3 regions of the Agrobacterium sp. 5Ca39 genome follow, and region 2 is predicted to be linked to each of the others. Evidence: predicted binding sites of a transcription regulator. Region 2 holds the regulator's gene; each other region holds the start of a gene.
The links. Region 2 encodes LexA, which represses DNA repair genes until DNA is damaged. Its sites were predicted from a motif close to TGTTCNNNNTGTGTTCNG; they were not measured.

Region 1 (7,633 bases), 990 kb from region 2:
GCGAAGGCAAAAAGCGCCCCGACATCATTGTCTGGCCCGAAACCTCGGTGCCGTTCATCCTGACGCAAAATCCTGACGCGCTGGCCGAGATCGCAAAGACGCTGCAAGACGGGCAGGTACTCTTCACCGGAGCCGTCAGGATGGAAGATGCGGGTGCTGGCAGGCCGCCGCGTTATTATAACTCGGTCTACGCCATCGACAGTCAGGGAGAAATCATCGGCGCGACGGACAAGGTCCATCTGACCCCCTTTGGAGAATATGTTCCCTTCGAGGGTATCCTGCGGGAGTTTGGCATTGATAATGTCATCGCCCTGCCCGGGGGCTTTTCAGCAGCCTCTTCGCGCACGCCCCTGACGCTTCCATCCGGAAAGACCTTTTATCCGCTGATCTGTTACGAGATCATTTTTCCCGGTGAGATGACTCCGGCTCTCGCTGGCTCGGCGGCGATCCTCAACGTGACGAATGACGGCTGGTTTGGTGATACGCCTGGGCCGTATCAGCACTTTCTTCAGGCCAGGGTGCGGGCGGTTGAGACGGGTGTGCCGGTGATTCGCGGTGCCAATACGGGTATCTCGGCGGTTATAGACCCTTATGGGCGCATTATTGCCGGATTGGATTACGGTCGGGTGGGCATTGTTGACGCCACTTTGAGTGGTGGGTCAAACGACGCATTTACTTACGACACACATCGGACGTATTTCTGGTTGATTTTTTCCGTGATGATGATCGCTGCGGTATTTCCTGCCTGGAGTTTTGCCCGGCGCCAGAATTGACCGGGAACTCCTGCAATTGCATAGTGAATACGTCAGTCGTAAAACAAGTTTAGCTGCTGTCGAAATACCGGCTCATTTCTTCGAATAGTAATGAAGCGAGATATCAACCCATCCGAGTGTCAGGACCGCATGATGACCGAAAATAAGAAAAAGCCTAACCCCATCGACATTCATGTCGGAAGCCGAATTCGTCTTCGCAGAACCATGCTCGGCATGAGCCAGGAAAAACTGGGTGAAAGTCTCGGAATTACCTTTCAGCAAATTCAGAAGTACGAAAAGGGCACGAACCGTGTTGGCGCCAGCCGCCTGCAGAATATCTCGGCGATCCTCAATGTACCGGTTTCCTTTTTTTTCGAAGACGCACCCGGCGATCAGGCTGGCGGTACATCCGGCATGGCGGAAGCCTCGAGCTCCAATTACGTCGTCGACTTCCTGTCTTCGGCTGAAGGTTTGCAGTTGAACCGCGCCTTCGTGAAGATCGCCGACCCGAAGGTCCGTCGCCGTCTGGTCGATCTCGTCAAGGCGCTCGCCGCCGAGGGCGATGCCGAGTAGGGGCTGGCCCCTGCAGCGCAGAAAATTTCCGGCACGGGATGCCGGGCACTCAACGGTCCGCAGGGACCGTTTTTTTGTGCCAGATTAGAAAGGAATTCTCACATAAAGATATATTTATGTGGTTGTGTCCTTGTTTTTCGCGGCCGAAATGACTAACAAACTCGAAGACCGTTCTTTGAGGGGAATCCCGCATGCGTGCCAATTATCTGTTCACCAGCGAGTCCGTGGCCGAGGGTCATCCGGACAAGGTTTGTGATCGTATTTCCGATGAAATCGTGGATCTCATTTACCGTGAAGCGGCCAAAACGGGCGTGGACCCGTGGACCGTGCGCATCGCCTGCGAAACGCTTGCAACGACCAACCGCGTCGTGATTGCGGGCGAGGTTCGGGTTCCCGATACGCTGCTGAAGAAGGACAAGGACGGCAAGGTCCTCAAGGACGCAGCCGGCCATCCGGTTATCAATCCCTCGAAGTTCAAATCCGCCGCCCGCAAGGCTATCCGCGATATTGGCTACGAGCAGGATGGTTTCCACTGGAAGACCGCCAAGATCGACGTTCTCCTGCATCCGCAGTCGGCTGATATCGCGCAGGGTGTGGACAACGCGTCCGACAAGCAGGGCGACGAGGGTGCCGGCGACCAGGGCATCATGTTCGGTTACGCCTGCAAGGAAACGCCTGACCTCATGCCGGCGCCGATCTATTATTCCCACCGTATCCTGCAGCTGCTGGCCACCGCCCGTAAAAGCGGCGAAGGCGAGGCGGCGAAGCTCGGCCCCGACGCCAAGAGCCAGGTGACGGTTCGTTACGTCGACGGCAAGGCTTCCGAAGCCGTGTCCATCGTGCTGTCCACGCAGCATCTCGATGCAAGCTGGGATTCGAAAAAGGTTCGCGCCGTTGTCGAACCCTATATCCGCGAAGCTCTCGGTGATCTGAAGATCGCTGACGATTGCCAGTGGTATATCAACCCGACGGGCAAGTTCGTCATCGGCGGTCCCGATGGCGATGCCGGTCTGACCGGCCGTAAGATAATCGTCGACACCTATGGTGGTGCCGCCCCCCATGGCGGTGGCGCATTCTCTGGCAAGGACACGACCAAGGTCGACCGTTCCGCCGCCTATGCCGCGCGCTACCTTGCGAAGAACGTCGTGGCTGCCGGTCTTGCCGAGCGGTGCACCATTCAGATTTCCTATGCAATCGGCATTGCCCAGCCGCTGTCGATCTATGTCGATCTGCATGGAACCGGCAAGGTCAGCGAAGATCAGGTCGAGGCCGCGATCCGCAAGGTCATGGACCTTTCGCCATCGGGCATTCGCCGTCATCTCGATCTCAACAAGCCGATCTACGCCAAGACGTCTTCCTATGGTCATTTCGGCCGTAAGGCTGGCCGCGACGGCTCCTTCTCCTGGGAGAAGCTCGATCTGGTGAAGCCGCTCAAGGAAGCTTTGAGCGCTTAAGCATTTCCAGTAAAAGTGCGTAGCGGTTTTACGTCCGGAAAATGCGTCAACTGGATATCGCGCTTGTTATTTGGCGGCGATTGAGAGATACCGTCACCGAGTTTTGTAACCCGCACAGTGCCTCACGGGGTGCTGTGCGGGTTAAGTCTATTTGGTCTTGAGAGTATGAGATGACGGAAGAACGGCGTTCGCGCGCGACGGAAGCGTTTTTTGGCAGGCGCAAGGGCAAGCCCCTGCGCAATCAGCAGGTCGATACGATCGAAAATCTGCTGCCTTTGCTGAAAATCGATCTGGAAAGCGTGCCCCCGCAAAATCTCGCCGCACTCTTTCCGGCAGATGTGCGATCGATCCGTCTTGAGATCGGTTTCGGCGGTGGCGAACATCTCGCCCACCGTGCGGTCGAAAATCCCGAGACGGGTTTCATCGGTGTCGAACCCTTCGTCAATTCCATGGCCAAGCTGCTCGCCACGGTTCGCGAACGTGAACTGATGAATATCCGCCTTTACGACGATGATGCGACGCAGCTGCTCGACTGGCTGCCTGAGGGATCGATCGATCACATCGATCTGCTTTATCCCGATCCCTGGCCGAAAAAGAAGCACTGGAAGCGGCGTTTCGTGTCAGACGTCAATCTCGCCCGTTTCCATCGTGTGTTGAAACCCGGCGGCAGGTTCTGCTTTGCGTCTGACATCGACACTTACGTCAACTGGACGCTGCAGCATTGCGCCCGGCACGGCGGCTTTGAATGGACGGCGACAAGCGCTGATGACTGGCGCACGCCCTATGCCAACTGGCCGGGCACGCGTTACGAGAACAAGGCGAAAAGAGAAGGCCGCAGCTCGGCCTATCTCACCTTCATCCGTCGCTAAAGCATTTCCAGTAAAAGTGCGCAGCGGTTTCACGTCTGGAAAATGCGCTAAAGGCAAGACCCCTTAAAGGGCCGCGTCAACTTCCGCTGCCTGCGGAATGGAAGGCTGCGCGCCGGCACGCGTGCAGGCGAGCGAGCCCGCAACCGCGGCGCGCTTCAGAGCCCTTTCGAAATCCATTCCCTGATCAAGGCTCGCGGCGAGGTATCCGCAGAAGGTATCGCCCGCACCAACCGTATCGACCGGCTCGATCTTCAGGCCGGAAGCCCTGTAGAGCTTGCCATTACGAATGGCGATCACGCCATCCGCACCGAGCGTGACGATCAAAGTCTGGCCGGTCCTCTCGTGAAGGGCCTTGAGTTCGTTTTCCCGCTCGTCGCTGGAGAGGCCATTCTTGCCGATCAGCAGCTCGAACTCGGTTTCATTGGCGATGACGATATCGGCAAGGCCGGCGAGACGCGGTCCGTCCGCGGTCAGCGGTGCTGTGTTAATAACGGTGGTGACGCGTTTCGCCTTTGCGGCCGTCAGTGCAGCTTCGATGGCGGGTGCCGGTATCTCGAACTGCAGCATGAGAATATCGCTTGCAGCCATTTCGGATATGGTCTTCGCCGCGTCGGATGCCGAGACCTCACCATTCGCAGCGGGAATGACCGAGATCATGTTCTCTCCGCCTTCACCGATCAGGATAACCGCCGTTCCAGTCGGGCCGGGCGCGGTTTTGACCAATGACAGATCGGTTCCCGCGTCGCGTAGCAAGGTCAGCGCTGGTGCGGCAAAGGTGTCATCACCCGCAGCGCCCGCCATCTTGACCGTGGCGCCCGCACGCCGTGCGGCCAGCGCCTGATTGGCTCCCTTGCCGCCGGCGGCCGTGGAGAATGTCTCTCCCGTTACGGTCTCACCGGGCTTGGGCAGACGTTTGGCGGTCGCGACGAGGTCCATGTTGATGGAGCCGAAAACAGTAATCATGGGGCGCTGGGTCCGTATGAAATTTAAGCAAGGCGGCGACTTTGCCCGAGACGATCACTCGTCGTCAACTACCCGCAATTTCGCCGCACCGGCTCGGTTTTCGGCAAAGCGCCGGGCCTGCTCGATTTCTCCGTGCGGCGCGTCCTTTTCCGTTGTTGAGAAATCGAGCCCCTCGATTTTCTGTCCGCGCGCCAGTACCTTGTCAGAGGAGATAAGCATCATGTCGACGTCCTTCTGCGCCAGCCCGAAATGGGCCTGCAGCTTCCGCGTCCGATCGTCCAGCCGCCGCACATCGTCCATGAGCAGCGCCACTTCACCCTGAATGAGATGCGCCTGTTCGCGCATGCGCTGGTCTTTGAGCACGGACTGGATGACCTGTACCGACAGCATCAGCAGCGATGGCGAAACGATGACCACCCGGGCGCGATGGGCGCGCTGCACTAGATATTCGAAATGCTGGTGGATATCGGCGAAAATCGATTCCGACGGCACGAAGATGAAGGCGGTATCCTGTGTCTCGCCGCGAATGAGATATTTCTCGGCGACATCGCGAATATGCACTTCCATGTCCCGGCGGAACTGCTGCACGGCCGCGCGTTTGGTTTCCGGCGTCTCGTCCGCCTTGATGGCGTTCCAGGCTTCCAGCGGAAACTTGGCATCGATGACGAGCGGCGGCGCATTGTTCGGCATCTTGATCGTGCAGTCCGGCCGGTAACCGTTGGAAAGTGTCGGCTGCAGCTGGAAGGAACCCGGCGGCAGGGCGTCGGCGATCAACGTCTCCATGCGCGCCTGTCCGAAGGCTCCGCGTGTCTGCTTGTTGGAAAGTATCGCCTGAAGCCCGACCACGTCCTTGGCCAGATCCTGAATATTGCCCTGTGCGGCATCGATGACCGCCAGGCGCTCCTGAAGGCGGCTCAGATTTTCATGGGTAGACCGGGTCTGCTCCGTCAGCGTTTCGCCCAGCCGCTGCGACATGCCATCAAGACGCTGATTCAGCGTCTGGCTCATCTCCGTCTGACGCGTGCCGAGCGTTTCCGCCATGGCCGCGATCCGGCCATGCAGTTCGGACTGGGTTTTGAGCAGGTCGGAGATCTCGCCATCGGCCCCAGCTTTCTTCGACCGGTTCGCCGTCACAAGCCATGTAACGAAAAGGCCGAAAATCGCGGCAGCGAGAAGCGCGCCGAAGCTGATGTCGACTGAGCCGGCCCGCAGCGCGGGTTGAAGGAGAACGGAGAAGTCTATGTTCATGACTAAATCTAGCAGATTTCGATTGATTCGGAAGATCAAAACAAGAACATTCCTGCGGCGGAAATGAGTCCGGCAGAACGGATGCCGCCAGCCGTTTTCATCGTCGTGTTTTTTATTTCCTCCGCGCGAGAGATACGTTATGGGAAGCCATGACCATCAAACCGCTTATCATTTTGCCCGATCCCGTGCTGCGCCAGCAATCGAAGCCCATCGAAAAGGTGGATGCCGAGGTGCTGCGTTTGGCGGACGACATGCTGGAAACGATGTATGATGCCCCCGGCATCGGCCTTGCCGCCATCCAGATAGGTGTGCCGCGCCGGTTGCTGGTGATCGATGTTGCGCGTGAAGGCGAAGAAAAGACCCCGATCGTCTTCATCAATCCGGAAATCCTCAAGGTTTCCGATGACATTTCCACCTATGAGGAAGGCTGTCTCTCGATTCCCGATTATTATGCCGAGGTGGAGCGCCCTGCGTCGCTCACGGTGCAATATGTCGGTCGTGACGGCAAGCAGCAGACGGTCGAGGCGGATGGTCTGCTGGCAACCTGCCTTCAGCATGAGATCGATCACCTGAATGGTGTTCTGTTCATCGACCATATCTCGCGGTTGAAGCGGGACATGGTCATCAAGAAATTCACGAAAGCAGCCCGCGCAAAAGTCTGATCCGTCGCACAGCTGACGGAGCGGAAGACAGGGCAGGGGGCAATCATGGCTCTTCGCATCATATTCATGGGCACGCCGGATTTTTCCGTTCCGACGTTGCGTGCACTGGTGGAAGCGGGCCACGAGATTGCTGCCGTCTATACCCAGCCACCGCGTCCAGGCGGCCGTCGCGGCCTTGATCTGCAGAAATCGCCGGTGCATCAGGCTGCGGAACTGCTGGGTTTACAGGTACTTACACCCTTGAATTTCAAGGCGGAGGAAGATCGCCAGCAGTTTCGGGATTTCAATGCCGATGTGGCTGTTGTCGTGGCTTATGGGCTGCTTTTGCCAGAGGCCATTCTCTCCGGCACACGGCTTGGCTGTTATAATGGTCACGCTTCGCTGCTGCCGCGCTGGCGCGGCGCGGCTCCCATCCAGCGGGCGATCATGGCGGGTGACACCGAAACCGGCATGATGGTCATGAAAATGGAAAAGGGTCTGGATACCGGCCCTGTTGCACTTACGGCAAAGGTCACGATCGGCGAGAACATGACGGCCGGCGAGCTGCATGACAGCCTGATGCTGACAGGCGCTCGGTTGATGCGTCAGGCGATGGACAAGCTGGAAGCAGATGACCTGCCCCTCGTCACACAGGCGGAAGAGGGTGTGCTCTACGCCGCAAAGATCGACAAGGGTGAAACCCGTATCGATTTTTCAAGGCCGGCGCAGGATGTGCATAATCATATTCGCGGCCTTTCGCCGTTTCCCGGCGCATGGCTGGAGATGGAGATCGGCGGCAAGCCCGAGCGCGTCAAGGTACTGGCGTCCGAGCTCGCCAGCGGAATGGGTGAGGCAGGCAGCGCACTGGATGATGTTCTCACCATTGCCTGCGGCAGCGGCGCCGTGCGGCTTACCCGTTTGCAGAAGGCGGGTGGCAAGCCGATGTCGGCGGCCGATTTCGTGCGCGGTACCCCGGTTCCGGCCACTACGAGGCTCGGCTGATGCCACGCTTCCGCATGACCGTCGAATATGACGGTACGCCCTATTATGGCTGGCAGAGACAGGAAAACGGCCCCTCGGTTCAGGGTGCGCTAGAGGCTGCGGTTCGGTCGCTGACCGGCGAGAGCGTTTCC
Region 2 (7,633 bases):
GAAGGAGCCCGTGTGTTTGTACAGCGTGCCGATATCGACGACGCTCGGCCCGATCGTGCCTTCCCTGACAGGGAGTTCGACCTGTTTGTCGCCAAGTGTCACTGTAGCGCTTTTTTCCGTCATACTGATCCTCCGAAAACATGCGGGTGGGGGCGTTGAGACACGCCCCGCGGTTAAGCGTCTACCGATTAGCTATATGATCCTGTCGCAGATGCCAAGCTATCCAAAGGTCAAATTGTGCATTGCGGCAAACGCAAATGCGTTGCTTTTGGCCTCGTCGATCGAAGCAATTCAATCTCAGTCAACGCGCGGTTAAAGGAAAGCATTGCAATCTCGGGCGTCCCTCTGCAAACCTGTTTACAGTGCGGCAGGGGCGCGGCGCAGAATGCTTGGTCAAGGGGAAAAACAGCATTTCGGATATGCCGAAACGATGCAGGGAAACGCCCCCGGCACGGTGGATATCCTGTTTCCGCTGCAGCGGACCGGCGCCGTCGCGATCCCTGTTCTGCCGCCTCTGGTCGACAGGCCCGAACCCGGCGTTTCCGTTTCTCGAAAAGTTGCCGTCTGGCTGACGGAAGAACGCGCATTCGGGCACGATTTTCTTTTCGTACCCGTTGTCATCGGTTGCGGAGCGATCCTCTGGTTTTCTCTCGACACCGCGCCTTCCTTGCCCCTTCTGATCGTCGCATTTTTAGTCGCGGCCCCACTGGCGCTTCTCAACCGATACCGCCTTGATACGGTGGGAAGGGCGTGCAGCCTTGTCGCCCTCTTGTTGCTCGGCATGCTTTTTGCCGAACTGGAAACCCGCCGTGCGGCGACCATCCTTCTGGACACGCCGGTCACCACCACCCTCACCGGCAAGGTGGTGCGCCGGGAGGTGGATGCGCGGGGCGACTGGCGGTATCTGGTGCAGCTCCACTCCACTGAAGCGCCGTCACTAACGCGTCTGCCGGGGAGGGTGTCGCTCCTTGCGCGCGGTGGCGGCGACGCCATGCCCATCGGCGCGACCATACGCGGCAAGGCACGGCTCTCTCCACCGTCCGGACCGGCTTTGCCGGGATTGAACGACTTTGCCTTTTCATCCTATTTCCGGGGCATCGGCGCGACAGGCTTTTTTTATCAGCCGCCCCAGGCGGTGGCGACGGCGGACCTTGGGGCCGAGGGTTGGCTGGAGATGGCCGACATGTGGCTTTATCGCCTGCGTGCCGCCGTCGCCGAGCGCATTCGCACGACGATCGGCGGCGATGCGGGTGCCTTCGCTGCATCCATCGTCACCGATGAGAGACAAGCCATATCGCCGGAAACCATGGAGGCGCTGCGGGTCTCGGGGCTGGCTCATATCGTTGCCATATCCGGGCTCAACATGGCCTTGGCATCAGGCATCTTCTTTGTCGGCATGAGGCTCGCATTCAGCCTTTTCCCAGCCTTTGCCCAGCGATGGCCGGTCAAGAAGATATCCGCCTTCGCAGCGCTCCTGATGACACTTTGCTACTATCTGATTTCCGGTTTCGCAGTTTCCGCCGAGCGGGCCTGGCTGATGATGTCCGTGATGCTGATTGCGGTGCTCTTCGATCAGCCCTCGCTCAGCCTGAGAAATGTTGCGCTCTCCGCCCTCGTGATACTGGCGCTGTCCCCGTCCGAAGTGATGGGTCCAAGCTTTCAGATGTCATTTGCCGCAACGATCGCGCTCGTTTCTGCCTATGCAGCCTGGAGCCGCTGGCGCATTGACCGCGAGCGTCTTTTTACCGGGCGAAAACCGGCTTGGGTGACGGTAGCGCAAACGGCAGGTGCCGTGATCGGCGGCGTTATCACAACGTCGCTGATCGGTGGGCTTTCGACAGCAATCTATTCTGCCGAACATTTCCAGCGTGTCACCACCTACGGACTTTTTGCCAATCTCGCCGCCACGCCGCTCATGTCGCTGATCGTCATGCCCTTCGGTCTGATTGCCATGCTGCTGATGCCGTTCGGGCTCGACGCGCCATTCCTGAAGGTCATGGGCCATGGCATGGCGCTGGTCATAGAGGTCGCGGACGAAGTCGCCTCCTGGGGTGGCAGCGCCGCGACCGGACGTCCGCATGGCTGGTTCATCGGCATCGCCTCGGCTGGCTTCCTGCTGCTGACCCTGCTGCGCAGCCGCCTTGCGCTTTTGGGCATTCCGCCTCTGCTGCTTGCCTTCGGCCTCTCGGCAGCGACATCTCAGCGCGATCTGCCCGATCTCCTCGTTTACGAAGACGGTTCTCTGGTCGCGCTTCTGGACGAGAACAAGGTTTATGCCACAAAAACCCGGCCGCATGGCTTCATCTATGACCAGTGGCAAAGGGCGCTGCTGCTTCCGGAGAAACCGCTCGCGCCCGTTATCCTCAGAAAAGACGTTCCAACCGCGTCCGGCATCGCACTCACCAAGAAATCAAAGCTCACGCGGGACGAAATAAAGGCTGTGGGACGAGACATGGCGGCTGCGTTGAAGGATGCAGCGCCTGGAATTTTTACATGCAAGTCAGGTCGCTGGTGCGTGGCGCGTGCGGAAAGCGGCGAATGGATCATCGTACTGGAAGACGGCCGCCTCGCCGGAAAGGCATGTGACATTGCCGACATCGTCATTGTTTCCCGCAGAACGTCGTTTGCACAGTGTCGCTCGGGCGCGTTACTCCTCAACCGCGACATATTGCGGCGCATCGGTTCCGTGGAGATAGACTTCGCGAGGAGCGATCAGCCCGGCGTTGTCGGTCGGCTACGGGCGTCAACCGCGGGCGCAAACCGCCCGTGGAGTGAACATCGATATTATGACTGGAAAACCGGGCGTTTCGACCGTGAATTGCCTGAAACGATCACCCGTCTGCTGGCGGCGTCGCAATGATCGCCACCGGCAAGGATCGTCAGGCCTTTGCGCGTAGATCCATCGTCAATTCGCCGATTCCGGCGATCTCCTCTTCATGTGCCGCGTCACGCCAGGTCTCCTTCAGTCCCGCCTCATACCATTCGCGCATGGAAGGCAGAGCGAGCAGTCGCTCACAATAGGCTTTTGCCGCAGGAGAAAGGTCTGCGCCATACGTCTGGAAACGGAGTGCCACAGGGCAGTAGAAGGCATCCACCGCCGTGAACTTCTGACCGGCGAGATAGGGACCGCCGAAATTCGACAGGCCCTCGCTCCACAACGCATCGACACGCTTTATATCCGCCGCAAGCCCGGCATCGCTGACGTTCGGTCTGACACGAACGCCAACGGACATGGGGTAGAGATTGCGAAGGGACGAAAATCCCGCATGCATTTCGCTTGCTGCCGACCGCGACCAGGCTCTCGCATGCTTGTCGCTTGCCCATACCCCTTGATGACGTTCGGCAAGATATTCGGCGATCGAGAGTGACTCCCAAATCGTCACGCCATCATCGACGAGGCAAGGCACCTTGCCAGTTGGGGAAAAGGTGGAGAATGACACGCCTTCACCAAACGGGACGAGTTTCTCCTCGAAGGCGATACCGAGCGTGCGCATCAGGACCCATGGCCTCAGCGACCAGGAGGAGTAATTCTTGTTGGCGATATAAAGATCGTACATTGCGGGTCTCCTGATTGTGAAGCGGGTTTTTATACCAGCGGCCCGGCCCGGAATATCGCAAAGAATCCATCGCTCCCATAACGCCAATTGATGGGTGGGGCGCCATCCCTGCCGACGTCCTCTGGCAAAGCCGCCTTCGCCGCCATTAAAAAGAAAAGGCGCATCACTCGAGTGGAATGACGCGCCGTTCATCTTGAAGGCCTGATTTATCGCTCATCGACCGCTCCGGCCTTATCCGGACCGGCAGCAGCATCAATGATACCGGCGGATCAGCCCTACCAGCTTGCCCTGGATTTTAACCCGATCAGGTCCGAAAATGCGGGTCTCATAGGCAGGGTTTGCTGCTTCAAGTGCGATCGAAGCGCCTTTGCGACGGAAGCGCTTCAGCGTCGCTTCCTCGTCATCCACCAGCGCCACGATGATATCGCCGGGATTGGCGGTGTTACCGTTGCGAATGATGACGGTATCGCCATCGAAGATGCCGGCCTCGATCATCGAATCGCCCTTGACCTCGAGCGCGTAATGTTCGCCCGAGCCAAGCATGTCCACCGGAACCGCCACGTCATGCGTATTGTTCTGAATGGCTGAGATCGGCACACCGGCAGCGATCCGGCCCATGACGGGCACGGTTGCCACGCCTGCTATATCGTTCGCAGGCGCCTTTGGGGCAGGGGCGGGCTCTGGCATCTTGGGCTTGCCGAGGCTGCCTTCAATAACGCTCGGCGAGAAGCCCCGTTGCGGCCTCGCACCGGGCACATAGGCCTCCGGCAGCTTGATCACTTCAAGCGCTCGCGCCCTGTTAGGTAGCCGGCGAATGAACCCTCGCTCTTCCAGAGCGGTGATCAGCCGGTGGATGCCGGATTTGGAGGCAAGATCGAGTGCGTCCTTCATTTCATCGAAGGAGGGCGGCACGCCGGACTCTTTCATTCTTTCATGAATGAAGAGAAGCAATTCCTGCTGTTTGCGCGTGAGCATGAGGAAAACACCCTTGAGAATCGTCGTTGAAGTCGCGAAACAAATACAGAACGAACACTATATGTTCCATATGTGTTCCGCAATCCCCTAAAATTTCGTGAAGGATGCGTCTCTGATCGTGATTTGATCTTAGGGACAACGCCGAAGCGGGAAACGATGACTGACGGGCGGGATGCCGTCGCTTTCTTGAACTCCAGCCTTTGCCGATACCGGAATCGACGCGCAGGCCGGTCATTTGCATTCCCGGCGCTCTTCGTGCTTTTGTCAGCTTCAATACCCGGCATCTGCGCCGGGCGCGTCAAAAAGGCAAGATTTATGGCTGACAGGCATCGCGTCGATCATCTCGTTCTGCCCGCTCGGGACCTTGCGGTAGCGGCCGCGCGGCTCAAGGTCCTTGGCTTTACGGTCGCGCCACAGGCTCTCCATCCGTTCGGCACGGAGAATGCCTGTGTGTTCTTCAGGGATGGCACCTATCTGGAGCCTCTGACAATTGCTGACCGGGTCAGCTATATCGCGTCGGTCGAGAGAGGCGATGTTTTCACCGGCAGGGATCAGGCATTCCGGCGATCGTACGGACAGGAAGGTTTTTCTGCCCTTGTGGCCTCCACTGCTGACGCTCGTGCCGATCACCGGAGATTCGTGGCGTCCGGCGTATCGGCCGGCGAGGTCTTCGAATTTTCGCGGCCCATGCAAATGCCGGACGGATCGTCAGGCGAGGCGGCGTTCCGGCTTGCTTTCGCGGCAAGCGGATCGGCTGCGGATTTCTTCCTCTTCAGTTGTCAACGCCTGCAGGCACTGCCGGGGGACCGTGCTGCACTGGAACGTCACCAGAACGGAGTTCTGGGCCTTCGCGAGATCGTGCTGTGTTCCGGTACGCGGAGTGACACCCACTTGATAGAAACGGTTTTCGGCTGCAACGGCGTTGTGTCTCCGGATGGTGATGTCGTTTTCGAAACCGGCAATGCAAGGGTGAGGCTGAGTGAAAGACCCGCCCTTTCTGGCGTCGACCCGAAGGCTGCGGGAAAAAACGGTGAGGGCCTGCGCGGCATGGGCGTCGTCTTTTCCGTTGACGATCTTGCCGTGACAGCGACGGTACTTGCTGCTAATGGCGTGTCCAGCGCAGAAGCGGGCGGCCGTCTGGTGGTGCCCGCAGCACCCGGACAGGGCGTCGATTTCGCCTTCGAGGAAAAAAGATGAGCGTCACGAACAATCTCAAAGTCACCGCCGGCCAGGGCGCCAGCAAGGTTTCCTTTTGCAATAGCGAGCGTTTTTCACTGATCGCCGGCCCCTGCCAGATGGAAAGCCGGGAGCACGCCTTCATGATTGCGGGTGTCTTGAAGGAGCTTTGTGACGGGCTCGGAATCGGCCTCGTTTACAAGTCATCCTTCGACAAGGCGAACCGCACCTCGCTTTCCGGCAAGCGTGGCATCGGTCTGGACAGTGCCATGCAGGTCTTTGCCGATCTCAAGAAGGAATTCGGCTTTCCGGTCCTGACCGACATTCACACCGAAGAACAGTGCGCCATCGTTTCCGAAGTGGTGGATGTGCTGCAGATCCCGGCCTTCCTCAGCCGTCAGACCGATCTTCTCGTTGCCGCCGCAAAAACCGGCCGAGTCATCAATGTCAAGAAAGGCCAGTTCCTGGCGCCATGGGACATGAAGAACGTGCTCGCCAAACTGAATGAAAGCGGCAACCCCAATGTGCTGCTGTGCGAACGCGGCGCGTCCTTCGGCTACAATACGCTGGTCTCCGACATGCGTTCTCTGCCGATCATGGCATCCCTCGGCGCACCTGTTGTCTTCGACGCCACCCACTCGGTGCAGCAGCCGGGCGGGCAGGGCGGTTCCACCGGCGGTCAGCGGGAATTTGTCGAAACGCTGTCTCGCGCAGCTGTCGCCGTTGGTGTCGCAGGCCTCTTCATCGAGACCCATGAGGACCCGGACAATGCGCCTTCTGACGGCCCGAACATGGTTCACCTGAAGGATATGCCGAAACTGCTCGAAAAGCTGCTGGCCTTCGACGCCATCGCGAAAGCCTGAGCGGCGGGCGCGGTGCCGTGCCAATCGATTTTAAATGGCGGTGGTTCCCTTTCTACGGCCTGCCGTCATTGTAATTTCTTCGCCATCGTCTAAGACAGGCGACGGAAAATATCTGTTCCATTCCCAAGGGAGAGACCATGACTGCCATTACCGATATCATCGCGCGCGAAATCCTCGACAGCCGCGGCAACCCGACCGTTGAAGTCGATGTGTACCTCGAAGACGGCTCCATGGGCCGTGCCGCCGTTCCTTCGGGCGCCTCCACCGGCGCGCATGAGGCGGTTGAGCTGCGTGATGGCGGCAAGCGTTATCTCGGCAAGGGCGTGGAAAAGGCCGTTGAAGCCGTCAACACCGAAATCTTCGACGCCATCGGCGGCTTCGATGCTGAAAACCAGATCCAGATCGACCAGATGATGATCGCGCTGGACGGCACGCCGAACAAGTCGCGCATTGGCGCCAACGCCATTCTCGGCGTGTCGCTCGCCATCGCCAAGGCTGCTGCCGAAGCCTCCGGCCTGCCGCTCTACCGTTATGTCGGCGGCCCGAACGCGCATCTGCTGCCGGTTCCGATGATGAACATCATCAACGGCGGGGCCCACGCCGACAACCCGATCGACTTCCAGGAATTCATGATCCTGCCGGTTGGCGCAGAAAACATCCGCGAAGCCGTGCGCATGGGTTCGGAAGTGTTCCACACGCTGAAGAAAGAACTGTCCGCGCAGGGCCACAACACCAATGTCGGCGATGAAGGCGGTTTCGCTCCCGGTCTCGAAAGCGCGCCTGCCGCGCTCGATTTCATCATGAAGTCGATCGAAAAGGCCGGTTACCGTCCGGGCGAAGACATGTATGTCGGCCTCGACTGTGCATCGACCGAATTCTTCAAAAACGGCAAATACGTTCTCGAGGGTGAAGGCCGCACGCTGGAATCGGGCGCCATGGCTGAATACCTTGCTGACCTCGTTGCCAAGTACCCGATCATTTCCATCGAAGACGGGATGGCTGAAGACGACTGGGACGGCTGGAAGACATTGACCGATCTCATCGGCAATAAGTGCCAGCTGG
Region 3 (7,633 bases), 780 kb from region 2:
CGTCGTCGTGACGCGCAGCTTGCCGCTGGGCTTTTCCGTCGTTTCGGTGAGTTGCATCTTCACCGTTTCGAGCTTCAGCAGCACATCGTGAGCGGTGCGATAGAGCAGTTCGCCCTGTTCGGTAAGAATCAGGCCGCGGGCGTGGCGATGAAACAGCTTGACGCCGACATCCTGCTCCAGCGCGCTGACCTGGCGGCTGATGGCCGACTGGGACAAATGCAGCTTGTCGGCAGCATGGGTGAAAGACCCTGCTTCGGCTGCGGCATGAAATATGCGCAGTTTATCCCAGTCCAATGGCATTGCCATGCCTATCCTGCCTTTCAGTTATTCCGCTGCGACAGCAAGCGGTTGATGCGCGGTGAGATAACGTTCCGCTTCCAGCGCGGCCATGCAGCCCATGCCGGCGGCGGTGATTGCCTGACGGTAGATGTCGTCGGTGACGTCGCCGGCCGCGAAAATGCCTTCCACGTCGGTGGCGGTGGAATCGGGAGCGGTCCACATATAACCGTTGTCCTTCAGCTTCACCTTGCCCTTGAAGAGCTCCACGGCAGGCGCGTGGCCGATGGCGACGAAGACGCCGTCAATGGGCCTTTCGCTGATCGCGCCGGTTCTGGTGTCGCGCAGCTTGACGCCGGAAACGGAGGGCGGCATCGGCGGTTTTGCGGGCGCGCCGGTAATTTCGGCAACTTCCGTGTTCCAGAGGATATTGACGTTGTCCTTGGCAAAGAGCCGTTCCTGAAGGATTTTTTCCGAACGGAAGCTGTCGCGTCTGTGCACGACCGTTACCGACTTGGCGATATGGGCGAGATAAAGCGCCTCTTCCACGGCGGAATTGCCGCCGCCCACCACGATCACATCCTTATTGCGATAGAAGAAACCATCGCAGGTGGCGCAGGCGGAAACGCCGAAGCCCTGGAAATGTTGCTCGCTCTCGATGCCGAGCCACTTGGCCTTGGCGCCGGTGGCGATGATCAGCGTGTCGGCGGTCCATACCTGGCCAGAATCGGTCTTCACGACGAACGGGCGAACGCTGGTTTCAACTTCGGTCACCAGGTCACTGACGATTTCCGCGCCGACATGCGTCGCCTGCTTCAGCATCTGGTCCATCAGCCACGGGCCCTGGATAGGGTCTGCAAAGCCCGGGTAATTCTCGACATCGGTGGTGATCATCAGCTGACCGCCCTGTTCCATGCCGGCGATCAGCACCGGCTTCAGCATTGCGCGCGCCGCGTAGATCGCCGCCGTGTAGCCTGCGGGACCGGAGCCGATGATCAATACCTTGGTATGGCGGGCAGACATGGGAAATTTCCTTCTCAATAGCAGGGTCTTCAGCGAGGGCCTTCCAGCCGCGGCAGGGCGGACGGGCCATAACCCCTTCGTTGGCGGGTATTTAAGGTTGTCTAGTGCCTTTATTCAAGGGCAGCCTTGCGTTACCAACAAGGCAGTTGTGGATGCACGCGCAATTTTGTGACCGGCTGGCGGCATATTGTTGCGAATCCCGCGCCGAATAGTACAAGGAAGTTCTCCAGCTTAACGAGGTACTCCTCCGTGACCAGCGTCGAACTCGATGCCATCGATCTGAAAATCCTGCGCGAATTGCAGCGCGACGGGCGCATGACCAATGTGGAACTGGCCGAAAGGGTGGGTATCTCGGCTCCTCCGTGCCTGAGGCGCGTCCGCAAGCTCGAGGAGGCGGGGGTAATCGAGGGTTATCACGCCATGTTGAACGCGCCGAAGCTCGGTTTTGATCTCGTCGCCTTCTGCATGATCGGTCTCAAGCGCCAGTCGGACAGCAATCTGAAGGCCTTTGCCGCGGCGACGGCCGGGTGGCCTCTCGTGCGCCAGGCCTGGATGGTATCCGGCGAAAGCGACTTCCTGTTACATTGCGTCGCAAGAAACCTGACGGAATTTCAGGACTTCGTCATCGAGGTTCTGACTGCGGATGAGAATGTCGATACGGTGCGCACCATGCTGACCATCCGTCAGGTCAAGCGCGTCGGTCTCGTGGAAATCTGATTTTCCGGTTTGCGACGCATTACCCCCGCCGCAACGCCTCATAGACTTCGCCAAGACTGGCCGCTTCTTTTTCCAGCGGAAAAGTGCTGCGCACATGCGCAAGTCCGGTACTCGCATGGACTTTGGCCATGGCGGGATCGGCGAGATAGGTCTTTATCGCATCCCTCAGCGAAGCATAGTCCCCCGCTTCAACAACCGCCCCGGTCTCGCCCTTGACGATCATTTCCTCGTAGGCACCGGCATTGCTGGCGACGACGGCCGTTTCCGAGGCCATTGCTTCAAGCGGAGTCAGCCCGAAGCCCTCGTTGCGCGAAGGCGCGACATAGAGCGTCAGCCGCCTGTACCACGGCTTGATGTCATCAACTTCACCCTGAAACACGATACGATCTGAGAGGCCGGCGGCCCTGACATCTGCTTCAAGGGTTTCGGCAAAAGCCTTGTGTTCCGCTGTCACGCGGCCTGAAACCACAGCTGTCCATTGCGGATAGGCGGGCAGAAGTTCGATCATGGCACGCACGAAAAGATCGGTGCCCTTCTGGTGGCGGACCCGCCCGAAGCAGCCGATCAGATATTGTCCCGGCAAGCCGGTCGCGGCTATCGTGTCCTCAGGACCGGTTGCCGGGTGGAAAAGTTCGGTATCCACGCCATGCATGACAACGCGATGGGGCGCTTCAAGAAATGAGCCCGAGCGGATGTTGGTGGCCACCACGGCATCCATCCTGGAGATCAGGAAACGGGTGTAGGCGGAATGCCGCCTCTGCGCGGCCGAGGTGAAGAGAAGCTTCACCTTCATGCGCAGCACATCACGCATGAAAATTCCAGGCAACATTTCGAGGTTGCGGCGGGCATGCCAGATGCGCGGGCCGCCAAACGGGCCGCCTTGCCAGAGCCGCCACAGGTCGCGGAAACGCAAATGCGGCAGATGCGGCGGCAGGCCGGGGCCGATGGTGGCGACCTTCTGTCCCAGCCGGTTCTGCACCGGTATCAGCTGAACGATTGTAGAGGTGACGCCGGAGAGCCTGCGTTTGAAATTCGGCGCAAGCACCTGCACATCTTTCAGGCTGACGTGGGACAAGATGGGCTTCCGTCTTTGCGGCTGGTTCAGGGGAGCAACAGGTCAAAAGCAATGCGCCCGCTGGCGGGCGCATTGCATGGGGCAATCAGCCCCACTGAACCGCGAGGATCTCGTAACCCTTGGCGCCGCCAGGCGCGTTGACTTCGATGCTGTCGCCAACTTCCTTGCCGATCAGGGCGCGGGCAATCGGCGAAGAGATGGAAATACGGCCGGCCTTTACGTCGGCTTCCTGGTCGCCGACGATCTGATAGGTCTTTTCCTCATCGCTGTCTTCGTCAACCAGCTTCACAGTGGCACCGAACTTGATCTTCGAACCCGACATCTTGGAAAGGTCGATGACTTCAGCGCGCGCCGTCAGATCTTCGAGTTCCGTGATGCGGCCCTCGTTATGGCTCTGCGCTTCCTTGGCAGCATGGTACTCGGCGTTTTCCGAAAGGTCGCCATGGGCGCGCGCTTCCGCAATCGCCTCGATGATGCGGGGGCGTTCCTCCTGCTGGCGCCAGCGAAGCTCCTCCTGAAGCTTGACGAATCCACCCTGGGTCATCGGTACTTTTTCTACCATTTTTTTATCCTTCGCATTCCGGTCGCTTTACCTGCAGACACAAAAAGAAACAGGTTCCGGAGGGGAACTCCGGAACCATGCCAAAATCATAACTGAGCGGACTATATCAGAAGACGACAGCGAAATGCCAGCAAATTTGAGGCATCAATATTTCTTCGTCTTTCCAATGACTTGAACATCCTGATTGACAATCTTTAAGAGAACATATAGTGAACATTATTATGAAGAAGTCAATCAGGCAACGGCTGGCCATTCTCTCTGACGCCGCGAAATACGACGCCTCCTGCGCATCGAGCGGGACGGCGAAACGGAACTCCGCAGCCTCTGGCGGATTGGGCTCGACAGAAGGGTCTGGCATCTGTCATGCCTATGCGCCGGATGGGCGCTGCATATCGCTCCTGAAAATCCTGCTCACCAATTTCTGCATCTATGATTGCGCCTATTGCATCAACCGTTCTTCCAGCAATGTGGAACGGGCGCGGTTTACCGCAGAAGAGGTGGTGTGGCTGACGCTCGAATTTTACCGGCGCAACTATATTGAAGGGTTGTTCTTGTCCTCGGGTATCATCCGTTCCTCTGATCACACGATGGAGGAGATGGTGCGTGTGGCGCGTGAACTGCGGGTCACCCATGGCTTTCGTGGATACATCCACCTAAAATCCATCCCGGAAGCGTCTCCGAAATTGATCGAGGAGGCGGGGCTTTATGCGGACCGGTTGTCGATCAACATCGAGTTGCCCACCGATAGCGGCATCGGCCGTTTTGCGCCGGAAAAGCAGCCCGCCAATATTCGCCGCTCTATGGCCGATATTCGCCTGAAGATCGAGGAGGCGGGCGAGCCTACCGTCAGAACGCGAAAAACCAAGCGTTTTGCGCCCGCCGGACAGAGCACGCAGATGATCGTGGGCGCCGACGGCGCCGATGACAGCACCATTCTTTCCACCAGCGCGCGGCTCTATGGAAGCTATGGTCTGCGGCGCGTCTATTATTCGGCGTTCAGCCCAATTCCGGATTCGTCGAAGAACCTGCCACTCATCAAGCCGCCGCTGATGCGCGAACACCGCCTCTATCAGGCGGACTGGCTTTATCGTTTTTACGGTTTCGATATCGGCGAGATAACCGCTATCGGCGGAAACGGCATGCTGGATCTTGACATCGACCCGAAGCTTGCCTGGGCATTGAAGCATCGCGATCAGTTTCCGGTAAACGTCAATGCGGCGGATCGCGAAATGTTGCTGCGTGTACCCGGTTTCGGCACCAAGACGGTTGCCTCGATTCTCTCGTCGCGGAAGTTCCGCAGCCTGCGGCTGGAAGATATCGCCCGCTTCGGCGTATCTCTCAAAAAGGTGAAGGCCTTTATCGTCGCGGAGGGATGGACACCGGGCAAGCTGATCGAACGGCCGGATCTGCGCGCGATGTTTGCGCCGCAGCCTGAACAATTGTCGTTGTTGTGATGTATGGCCCGATGCTGGAGGGGCGGGGGGATTTCACCGAGTGGCGCGATGCTGCGCGCGCGGCGCTTGCGGCCAATATACCGCCGGGGAAGATCGACTGGCGGCTGCAGGATGACGGATTTGGGCTTCTCGACTTTTCCGGTGCGCCATTGCCAACGGAGGGCGCCGCCCCGGTTTCCGTATCTGCCGCATTTGTCGCACTGGCGCAGGCCGTCATCTGCCACAGCGATCCCGGCCGTTTCGCGCTGCTCTACAGGTTATTGTGGCGGCTGAAACGGGATCGGGCCCTGCTGCAGTTCAAGTCCGATCCGGATGTTTCCGATGTGCGGCTGCTCGAAAAGTCTGTCCGTCGCGATTATCACAAGATGACGGCCTTCGTGCGTTTCAAGGAGCTGCCATTGCCGCAAGGGCAGGGCGGGCGACGGCGATTCGTGGCGTGGTTCGAACCGGACCATTTCATCATCGAACGTACGGCTCCGTTTTTTCAACGTCGCTTCACCGACATGGACTGGTTGATTGTCTCGCCGAAGGGCAGCGCCCGATGGGACGGAAACCTGCTGCAGACATCACGGGAGGCTGCCGCCAAGCCTGATCTCAAGGATGAAACGGACGATCTCTGGCGGACCTATTACGCCAATATTTTCAACCCGGCCCGCTTGAAGATCAAGGCCATGACAGCGGAGATGCCGAAGAAATACTGGAAGAATCTGCCGGAAGCCGAGCTCATCCCTGACCTGATTCTGGGTGCGGAGGCGCGGGTGCTGGAGATGGCGGCGAAGGAGGCGAGCCAACCGAAGCCGTTTCACCATCGCCTCCAGGCAGCGGCTTCCGCACGGGAAGAGCAGCCACCTTTGCCGGATGGCACGCTTGCTTCGCTGGCGCATGAAGCGCGCCACTGCACACGGTGTGCCCTGCATTGCAAGGCGACGCAGACCGTTTTTGGTGACGGGCCGGAAAACGCGAAGATCATGGTCGTCGGTGAGCAGCCGGGCGATCACGAGGATCTGGCCGGAAAACCTTTTGTCGGCCCCGCAGGCCAGCTGTTCGACAGGACGCTCAGAGAGATCGGTGTGGACCGCGGCGGGCTTTACGTTACCAATGCCGTGAAACACTTCAAATACGAAACGCGCGGCAAACGGCGCATCCACCAGCGGCCGAATGCGGGGGAAGTGGAGCAATGCCGCTGGTGGCTCAACCAGGAAATCGCGCTTGTTCAGCCGAAGCTGATCGTTGCGATGGGTGCAACGGCGCTATATGCGCTGACCGGCGGCAAAGAAAAGGTCTCGGAGATTCGCGGCCGTCCCTTGCCAATGCAAGAAGGGCGGACGCTTTTTGTCACCGTGCACCCATCCTACCTGCTTCGCCTCCCTGATGAGCAGGCTAAAGAGATGGAAATCAAGAAATTCAAACAGGACATGCTTTATGTAAGAAATTTTGAATAGTCTTTTCTAAGTATATATTCTATCGAATATCAACTTGGCGTTGTTATGCTTTACGCATCGTTAGTTTTTCGTTTTAATTGAAATTTATTCGAGTCATTTTATATGTCTCATCAAAATATTTATAGACGAGCGTATTATGCTTGGTGAACTTGACCTTGCAACAGTCATACTAATGCAAAAATGCTCCTACATCGTGGGGCTAATGAGTTTTATCTATTTGATGCTGACCAATCGCGGCCTGCGCGGTCCTGTCACTCTTGCCGCGGGCTTTGCGGCAATGGCCGTCGGCTCAACGCTTGCCGGATATGGCGAGTGGAAGATATTGTCGCCGGCCTTGTGGCGGTTGGGCAGTATCGTATCCGGTATTGCAGGTTATGCGCTTATCTGGCTTGGTCTTAAAACGTTGAGCGACGGCCGTTTTGTATCGCAGAAAACTCTGCTTGGGACTTGTCTTGTCGTGGTTCTCGGGATTGTCATCGCGTATGAGGTGGCGGAGAACAATGCGTTGCGCGCTGCGCTGTTCAATGGCTGTGCGGCGCTTGCCTATCTCGGCACGGCCGCGGTGCTGTTTAGCGGCTGGCGCAAGGAGCCGCTTCTTTCCCGCATCGCGCTGGGCGCGATCACCACCGTCTCGGGGCTGATTTCACTTCTGGTGGTAAAGGGGGTGCTTTCACCCTCTCTCGCCTCCATCAACATCGTCAATGCGTTCTTCCTCATCATTATGCTCAACTTTGCGATTGCCCTGTTCGTGATGGTGCTGGTGGCTGAACGCTCGGAGCGGAAACTGTTGATCCTTGCCAATACCGATCCGCTGACAGGCGTGAAGAACAGGCGCTTCTTCTTTCAGACGATGCCCACAAGGCCTGATCCCACCGATGCGACAATGCTGCTCGATATCGATCACTTCAAATCGATCAACGACCGCTTCGGCCATTCCGTCGGTGACAGCGTCCTGCAGGAAGTGGCAAAGCGGATCGGCGGCAGTATTCGCAGTGGCGACGTGCTGGCTCGTTATGGCGGCGAGGAATTCATCATCTTCCTGCCCGGCGCAGGAAGCCAAAAGGCGTCAATGATAGGCGAGCGC

Region 1: ACZ47E_RS00205 (DNA recombination protein RmuC) is a predicted target of LexA. The motif match lies at 5,891-5,908, and genes of this name have one in related genera.
Region 3: ACZ47E_RS09035 (putative DNA modification/repair radical SAM protein) is a predicted target of LexA. The motif match lies at 3,852-3,869, and genes of this name have one in related genera.

What each region holds. Positions count from the first base shown of each region.
Region 1 covers NZ_AP026436.1:37,244-44,876, forward strand. The annotation lists gene lnt (apolipoprotein N-acyltransferase) at 1-773, shown strand, start outside; gene ACZ47E_RS00185 (helix-turn-helix domain-containing protein) at 906-1,325, shown strand; gene metK (methionine adenosyltransferase) at 1,517-2,779, shown strand; gene trmB (tRNA (guanosine(46)-N7)-methyltransferase TrmB) at 2,950-3,648, shown strand; gene ACZ47E_RS00200 (ribokinase) at 3,712-4,611, opposite strand; gene ACZ47E_RS00205 (DNA recombination protein RmuC) at 4,666-5,859, opposite strand; gene def (peptide deformylase) at 6,009-6,521, shown strand; gene fmt (methionyl-tRNA formyltransferase) at 6,567-7,502, shown strand; gene truA (tRNA pseudouridine(38-40) synthase TruA) at 7,502-7,633, shown strand, end outside.
Region 2 covers NZ_AP026436.1:1,027,219-1,034,851, forward strand. The annotation lists gene gltA (citrate synthase) at 1-123, opposite strand, end outside; gene ACZ47E_RS05030 (ComEC/Rec2 family competence protein) at 386-2,860, shown strand; gene ACZ47E_RS05035 (glutathione S-transferase family protein) at 2,880-3,557, opposite strand; gene lexA (transcriptional repressor LexA) at 3,810-4,532, opposite strand; gene ACZ47E_RS05045 (VOC family protein) at 4,848-5,729, shown strand; gene kdsA (3-deoxy-8-phosphooctulonate synthase) at 5,726-6,571, shown strand; gene eno (phosphopyruvate hydratase) at 6,709-7,633, shown strand, end outside.
Region 3 covers NZ_AP026436.1:1,803,662-1,811,294, reverse strand. The annotation lists gene ACZ47E_RS09060 (LysR family transcriptional regulator VtlR) at 1-300, opposite strand, end outside; gene trxB (thioredoxin-disulfide reductase) at 325-1,299, opposite strand; gene ACZ47E_RS09050 (Lrp/AsnC family transcriptional regulator) at 1,549-2,016, shown strand; gene ACZ47E_RS09045 (glycosyltransferase family 4 protein) at 2,036-3,091, opposite strand; gene greA (transcription elongation factor GreA) at 3,177-3,653, opposite strand; gene ACZ47E_RS09035 (putative DNA modification/repair radical SAM protein) at 3,875-5,107, shown strand; gene ACZ47E_RS09030 (UdgX family uracil-DNA binding protein) at 5,107-6,549, shown strand; gene ACZ47E_RS09025 (GGDEF domain-containing protein) at 6,686-7,633, shown strand, end outside.